DNA from 2 places in the Caballeronia sp. KNU42 genome. Region 1 is predicted to be linked to the other one. Evidence: predicted binding sites of a transcription regulator. Region 1 holds the regulator's gene; the other holds the start of a gene.

What was found. The regulator HrcA, encoded in region 1, represses chaperone genes, less so after heat shock. The targets are predictions, from matches to a motif close to TTAGCACTCNNNNNNNNNGAGTGCTAA.
Region 2: a site for HrcA is predicted at 1,719-1,745, ahead of ACSOSP_RS09695 (co-chaperone GroES). Genes of this name have one in related genera too.

Annotation. Positions count from the first base shown of each region.
Region 1 is NZ_CM132388.1:3,484,367-3,488,566, forward strand. Features, by position in the region: gene recN (DNA repair protein RecN) at 1-1,023, opposite strand, end outside; gene ACSOSP_RS15745 (NAD kinase) at 1,031-1,933, opposite strand; gene hrcA (heat-inducible transcriptional repressor HrcA) at 2,155-3,174, shown strand; gene hemH (ferrochelatase) at 3,365-4,200, shown strand, end outside.
Region 2 is NZ_CM132388.1:2,185,693-2,189,892, reverse strand. Features, by position in the region: gene ACSOSP_RS09700 (sugar transferase) at 19-849, opposite strand; gene ACSOSP_RS09695 (co-chaperone GroES) at 1,825-2,115, shown strand; gene groL (chaperonin GroEL) at 2,221-3,861, shown strand.

The DNA.
Region 1 (4,200 bases):
GAGATCGGCGGCGGCATCGAGCGCTGCCAGCTGCCTGCGCCGCTCGGCATGCTCCTCGGGCAACGCTTCGGGTTGCATGCGGAACTTGCGCGCAGCCGAATGCAGTTGCTCCATCCGATGCTCAACCTGCGCGAGGCGGTTCGGATCGAGTTCGAGCCGCTGCGCATAATGCGAGAGCGAATACGACGCTTCCTGCAATTGAATCTCGGCAGGTTCGAGCGAAGCCAGCACGTCGGCAAGGGCAGGGTCGATATCGACCAGACCGCGCAGCTTCGAGACGATGGAAGAGAGTTGCGTGATCATGGCTTCGTCCGACTCGGACAGCGCGTTCAGCGCACCTTGCACACCGTCGATCAAACTCGCCGAATGCGATAGCCGATGATGCTCGGCGCTCACTTCTTCCCACTCGCCTGGCTGCGGCGCGAGTTTGTCGAGTTCGCTCAACTGCCATGCAAGACGCTCGCGCTCCAGTTGCAACTCGCGATCGCGGTTTTGCGCCAGTTCGACTGCCTGCGTGGCGTCGCGCCAGACCCTATGCGTCCGCGCCACTTTTTGCGCTGAATCGAGAAGGCCCGCGTGGGTATCGAAGAGTTCGCGCTGAGCGTCGGGACGCATCAGCAATTGATGCGCGTGCTGGCCGTGGATGTCGACGAGCATTTCGCTCAGTTCACGCAACTGCACGAGCGTCGCCGGCGTACCGTTGATAAACGCCCGCGAACGCCCGCTCGAATCGACCACACGGCGCAGCATGACGGTGTCGGCATCGCCAACTGCCAGCGCGTGCTCGTCCAGCCAGCGCGAGACTTGCGCGTGGGTCGAAAACTCGGCGGTGATGTCCGCCCGCGCTTCTCCGGTGCGCACAATGCTGGCGTCGGCCCGCGCGCCGAGCGTGAGCGCGAGGGCGTCGATGAGAATCGACTTGCCGGCGCCGGTTTCGCCTGAAAATACGGTGAAGCCGCGCTCGAACTCGAGGTCTAGCGCGGCGACAATGACGAAGTCGCGAATCGAGAGATGACGGAGCATGGGCGTCTTAGAGTTTCGTGGCGTCTTCGTGCGAGGGATATTCGTTCCAGTGCAGCTTCTTGCGCAGCGTGGCGTAGTGGCTATAGCCAATCGGGTGCAACACCGGCACGGTATGGCGCGAACGCCGCACTTCAATGGTGTCGTTCAATTCGACAGCGGTAAACGACTGCATGTCGAAATTCACGTTCACGTCGCGCCCGCCAATAATCTGGATATCCACCTGAGAGTCGTCGGGTAGCACGATCGGACGGTTGGACAGTGAATGCGGCGCAATGGGCACCAGTACGAACCCCTGCAATTGCGGATGCAGGATCGGTCCGGACGAGGACAGCGCGTACGCGGTCGACCCCGTGGGTGTGGCGACAATCAGCCCGTCCGAGCGCTGGTTGTACATGAAGCGTCCATCCACCGACACGCGCAGTTCCGCCATGCCTGAGAAACCGCTCCGATTCACCACGACGTCATTGAACGCCAGCGCGTGATAGATCGGCTGGCCGTCCCGGACAATGCGCGCTTCCAGCAAGGTCCGCTCTTCGCGCTCGAAACTGCCGGCGAGCATCTGCGGCACGAGCTCGTGCATTTCGGCCAGCGTGATGTCCGTGATGAAACCGAGCCGCCCGTGGTTGACGCCGATCAGCGGCGTGCGATATGGCGCGAGCTGCCGCCCAATGCCTAGCATGGTGCCGTCGCCGCCGAGCACGACCGCCACGTCCGCGCGCGCGCCAATTTCCTGTGCGCTCAAGGCCGGGTAGTCGGTCACGCCGACGTCATCCGCCGTTTCGGTTTCGAACACGACGTCGAAGCCGCGTTTCACGATGCAAGCGGCGAGCGCCGTCAGCGGCTCCCTGATGCCGGGCGTATTGTTGCGCCCCACGAGCGCGACAGTCTTGAATTGGGTCCCAATTTCCATGCCGGCATTACACCATAGGTGAGTGTCGAAAAGAACCGTGCGCCTGCCCGCGGCGCTTAGGAGTTGTGTGTATACGCCAAGCCCCGGGCGCGACGGGGAATTGTCGCTAGAATGGTGTGGATCATGAATTGATGACGGGTGAATGACAAACCAGCCTCAACCGTCGTCGCCCTTTTTTGCTGTGCTCGCTGTTTCCTTACACGTTGAGCTAAAATTTCCCCATGCTAGACCCCCGTGCCCAGACCCTCCTCAAGACGCTGATCGAGCGCTATATAGCCGAAGGTCAGCCGGTCGGTTCCCGCACGCTGTCGCGCTACTCCGGCCTCGAGCTCAGCCCTGCCACCATCCGCAACGTCATGTCGGACCTGGAAGACCTTGGCTTGGTGGTGAGTCCGCATACGTCGGCGGGGCGGATTCCCACGCCGCGCGGTTACCGGCTCTTCGTGGACACCATGCTCACCGTCGAAACCACCGACGACGAAGCCATGACCTCCGCCGTCAAGATCAAGCTGCAGGGCGGCGAGCCGGCGAAGATCGTGGCTGCCGCGGCGAGCGTGCTCTCGAACCTGTCCACGTTCGCTGGCGTCATTCTCACGCCGCGCCGCAGCCACATGTTCAAGCAGATCGAGTTCATGCGCCTGTCCGACAAGCGCATCCTGCTGATCATAGTGACGCCTGAAGGCGACGTGCAGAACCGCATCATGGCCACTCAACGCGACTACTCGCCGTCGCAGCTCACCGAGGCGTCGAACTATATCAACGCGAATTTCGCCGGGCTGTCCTTCGACGAAGTACGCCGCCGACTGCGCGAGGAAATCGACGCGTTGCGCGGCGACATGACCTCGCTCATGCAGGCAGCGGTGGCCGCGAGCGTCGACGAAACGGATCAAGGCGACACCCTGCTGATTTCTGGCGAGCGCAACCTGCTGGAAGTGGCGGATCTTTCCTCCGACATGGCGCGGCTGCGCAAGCTCTTCGACGTGTTCGACCAAAAGACGAGTCTCCTTCAATTACTCGACGTATCGAGCCACGCGCAAGGCGTGCAGATTTTTATCGGCGGAGAGTCGAATCTCGTACCGATCGAGGAAATGAGCGTTGTGACAGCGCCCTATGAGGTGAACGGGAAGATCGTAGGTACGCTGGGGGTGATCGGACCCACGCGGATGGCATACAACCGCGTGATTCCAATCGTCGATATCACCGCGCGCCTGTTGTCCCTCTCGCTCAGTAGCCAGCAATAGTGCGATAAGTCTGCAATAAGCCGTCTGCCGGTCCGGTCCGCAAAATGCTGCGAAGCCCTCCGGCAGACAACCCATCTTGCCTTGCCCCAGCCTCGTTCACCACTCGGCCGTTCGGTCGATGTTGCGTTCCGAAACCCGCCGCTATAATGGGTTTCACTTACTTCCACGGGCTTCACAGCCTCTTTCCTTTATGCGCTACGACCTCGAGTTGCCTTCGCAGCCTTCCGCTTCGCATCGCGTTGCGGTGCTGCTGATCAACCTCGGCACGCCGGATGCGCCCACGCCCAAGGCGGTGCGCAAATACCTCGCGCAGTTCTTGTCGGACCCGCGCGTGGTGGAAATTCCTGCGCTCGCGTGGCAAGTCATCCTGCGGTTGGCCATCCTGCCGTTCCGGGGCCGGGCGTCGGCGAAAAAATATGCCCAGGTCTGGCTGCCCGAAGGCTCGCCGTTGCGTGTGTATACGGAAAAGCAGGTTGAGGCGTTGCGGCGGTTATTCATGGTGAACGACTATCACGTGATCGTGGACTACGCCATGCGCTACGGCACGCCCGGCATTCCGGCCATGATGAATCAACTCAAGCTGGAAGGCGCTGAGCGCGTACTGCTCGTACCCATGTATCCGCAATATTCGTCGTCGACCACGGCCACCGCGTTCGACGACGCGTTTAATGCCTTGCGGCGCGTGCGCAATCAGCCGGAGCTGCGCACCATCCGCCAATATGCGGACCATCCGGCCTATATTGGTGCGCTGGCCGAGCAGGTGCGGGACTATTGGCGGCATCACGGCCAGCCGGACTTCGCGGCCGGGGACCGGCTGGTGCTGAGTTTCCACGGCGTGCCAAAGCGCACCATGGATCTTGGCGATCCATACCATGATCAGTGTCAACAGACCGGCTCGTTGCTGATGGCGGCGCTTGGGTTGTCACCGGTGGAATGCCGGGTGACATTCCAGTCGCGTTTTGGCCGGGCAGAATGGCTGCAGCCCTATACAGCGCCGTCGCTCGCCGAACTCGGAGCCGCAGGCGT
Region 2 (4,200 bases), 1.3 Mb from region 1:
TGCAGGATTGGTCAATATTCAATACGCCCCGTCTCTCTTGAAGATGACTTTGAACGTTTTCAGCAAAATTAATATGTCGAGCGAAAGCGAACATTCCTTGGCGTAAGAAACATCAAGCGAAACCCTTGTCGCATAGTCAACATCATTTCTTCCGCTGACCTGCCACAAGCCTGTCATGCCCGGTTTGGTCTCGAGATAATAGTGCACGTCGGCGCCATATCTTGCCAACTCCTCATCAACTATCGGCCGCGGACCAACGAGGCTCATGTCGCCGCGGAGCACGTTCCAGAGTTGAGGAAGTTCATCGAGACTGGTGCGGCGTAGCAACCGGCCGATCGGTGTTATCCGGATATCGTTCTTGAGCTTGAAATCCCGCTCCCATTCCTCGCGCGCTTTCGGATCGGTTGCCAAAAGGTGCTTGAGGACTACGTCCGCGCCGGTGACCATGGAGCGGAACTTTAAACACCGGAATTTTCGGCCGTTGCGGCCTACCCGAAGGTGACCGAAGACAGGGCGGCCTCCGTCGCTCATCACAATGGCGCCCATGACGAGCAGGATAGGAGACATGGCAATCAGCAAGGATGAAGCGCCGACAATATCTATCGTCCGCTTGACGACGTTCCTTGTCGTAAGCGACAAAGCCATGCCGCGAGCGATTGATTCGTCAGATTGAAACCCTTGGCTAGCTGACACATCGAGAGATGCGTCCGGTGAGCCTGCATCCAGGCAGGTTGTTGAGTCGGGCAAGCTATCTCCGCGAGACACGGATAATTCACGACTGTGGGCTGCCGGAATACTGGCGGGCATAAGATGTCTCGACATGGCGCGTTTCTCCATCAGCACTTTCATTTGCATCTCTCTTTGGTGAGTCCATGGCTATGTTTATACCTTCCGCCGAAAACCCAGAACGTGCGTTGCCACACGGAAATGCGAGAGCGCCGATTCATTCCCCTCACAACGAAGACAAAAGAGGCAGCATGATGACAATTCGGCTAAATCGATGTGTTTTTTAGCGGCTAAAAGGGCTGTTTTAAGCCGCAAGGCGCTCAAGATCCGAATATCGTCTAACCAATCACCGGGCAGTACTAATCGCCGCCGAGGAGCGATTTGGCTGAGCGTTTTCTGATAGTTGACGGTGAATCAGATTAGTCACCCGAGAGACGCTGTTCGGATCGTCACGGGTATCGCATTTCGTCAATAAATTTGATTCAGTGTTTAAACACAATTACGGTCGAGTGCGGCGACTGAGCAGGGAGAATGTGTAGCAAAACTAAGTAAAATCAAAATATCAGGCTCTCGTTAGGACATTCCTATTCAAGGAGAGATCGCGGTTCCTCTTGGCGTCTGTCGCAAAGTGCAGCGTTCGTTGTTCGATGGAGTTATGCCGCCGTATTTCCCAATGCGGCTTCCGTGACGTTCATCCCCGACCGGCGATGCTCAGGCGTCTTTTACGCCAATTGTCCGAAATGCACTATCCAACTGCGCTCCAGGTCATTGCTCGACAATCTTCCTCAGTATCCGCATATCGGCCAAATGAGGGTAATTACCTAGTTAGTCTTGCCGGCAAGTCATTGTTTTCCAGGACATGGAGCTGCCGGATCGGCGCCTTCCCGTCTCCAGCGCGCAGCCCCAGATCCGAGGCCTGTCACGGCTCGACACATATTTCTCGTCCCTCGCCGATATCCCTTCTTGAATTTACCGAGCGGTGTGCCATATACTTGGCACTCGTCGCACGAGAGTGCTAACAGTTTTCCGGCCGGTGGTTCTGTGAGCCGCCGGACGGGTTTCCCGCGTTTTTATAGTCTCAGTTAGAGAGGAGTGTGTATGAACCTTCGTCCTTTGCACGATCGCGTCATCGTCAAACGTCTGGATCAGGAAACCAAGACTGCCTCGGGCCTCATCATCCCCGACGCCGCAGCTGAAAAGCCGGATCAAGGCGAAATCCTGGCAGTCGGCCCGGGCAAGCGCGATGACAAGGGTACGCAAAACGCCCTCGACGTCAAAGTGGGCGACCGCGTGCTGTTCGGTAAGTACGCTGGTCAGACCGTCAAGGTCGACGGCAATGAACTGCTCGTGATGCGCGAAGAAGACATCATGGCCGTTCTGGTCAAGTAAATTCACGCCCATTTGGCTTTTCCGGCCGGACGATCGAACCGCTCAAGCGGTTCTCGCCTGGCCTCATGAAAGCCAGAAAACTGAAACGAATCAAGGAGTTTGAATATGGCAGCTAAAGAAGTCGTATTTGGCGATATCGCCCGTGCAAAGATGGTTGAAGGCGTGAACATCCTGGCCAACGCGGTCAAGGTCACGCTGGGCCCGAAGGGTCGCAACGTGGTTCTGGAACGCAGCTTCGGCGGCCCGACGGTCACGAAGGACGGTGTTTCGGTCGCTAAAGAAATCGAACTGAAAGACAAGCTCCAGAACATGGGCGCGCAAATGGTGAAGGAAGTTGCTTCCCGCACCAGCGACAACGCCGGCGACGGCACGACGACAGCTACGGTTCTGGCCCAGTCGATCGTCCGCGAAGGCATGAAGTACGTTGCATCGGGCATGAACCCGATGGACCTGAAGCGCGGCATCGACAAGGCAGTGACCGCTGCTATCGAAGAACTGCGCAAGATCAGCAAGCCTTGCACGACGAACAAGGAAATCGCTCAAGTTGGCGCGATTTCGGCTAACAGCGATTCGTCGATTGGTGACCGTATTGCTGAAGCAATGGACAAGGTCGGCAAGGAAGGCGTGATCACGGTTGAAGACGGCAAGTCGCTGGAAGACGAGCTGGACGTGGTTGAAGGTATGCAATTCGACCGCGGCTACCTGTCGCCGTATTTCATCAACACGCCGGAAAAGCAAACCGCGATCCTCGAAAACCCGTTCGTGCTGCTGCACGACAAGAAGGTGTCGAACATTCGTGACCTGCTCCCGATCCTGGAACAAGTTGCGAAGGCTGGCCGTCCGCTGCTGATCATCGCTGAAGATGTCGAAGGCGAAGCTCTGGCTACGCTGGTTGTGAACAACATCCGCGGCATCCTGAAGACCGTTGCTGTGAAGGCTCCGGGCTTTGGCGATCGTCGTAAGGCCATGCTGGAAGACATCGCGATCCTGACCGGCGGTCAAGTTATCGCGGAAGAAACCGGCCTGACGCTGGAAAAGGCTACGCTGGCTGAGCTGGGTTCGGCTAAGCGCATCGAAGTGGCGAAGGAAAACACCACGATCATCGACGGCGCTGGCGAAGCATCGAACATCGAAGCGCGTGTCAAGCAAGTGCGCACGCAAATCGAAGAAGCGACGTCGGACTACGACCGTGAAAAGCTGCAGGAACGTGTCGCCAAGCTGGCTGGCGGCGTTGCAGTGATCAAGGTTGGTGCTGCGACCGAAGTCGAAATGAAGGAAAAGAAGGCACGTGTTGAAGACGCACTGCACGCAACGCGCGCAGCTGTGGAAGAAGGCATCGTGGCCGGCGGCGGCGTTGCGCTGATCCGCGCTCGTCTGGCACTGAAGGACCTGAAGGGCGACAACGCAGATCAGGACGCCGGCATCAAGATCGTGCTGCGCGCGATGGAAGAGCCGCTTCGCCAGATCGTCACGAACGGCGGCGAAGAAGCCAGCGTCGTGGTGGCAGCAGTTGCAGCAGGTACGGGCAACTTCGGCTACAACGCGCAAACGGGCGAGTACGTCGACCTGGTGGAAGCCGGTGTCGTGGACCCGACCAAGGTGACGCGTACGGCACTGCAAAACGCGGCATCGGTGGCAGGTCTGCTGCTGACGACCGACTGCGCTGTGTCCGAACTGCCGAAGGACGATGCTCCGATGGGCGGCGGTATGCCCGGCGGCATGGGCGGTATGGGCATGGACATGTAATTTCGGGCCTTGCCTGAATTACAGGGCGACGCGGGCTTCTTCGGGAGCCCGGCGAACACCCAAAGAAAAAAACCCGCGTCGGCAACGACGCGGGTTTTTTTACGTGGTGCGCCCAGCTGGAAACATCCGCTTAAAAGCGCATTTCCTGTATTTACCGGATGAAGGCCAGAGTCAGCAAAATTGTGAGGGAGCGCGCACGTAAAGCGCTTCATATGCCTGCCATAACAACGCTTTACATCTTGCAGAAAGTCTCTCGCGCGAACCGTCGCCTTGATTCCAGCAAAAACGAAGCCCTACACTTGCTTTATGAAAGAGCATATGTGAGCGTGAAACCGGCCT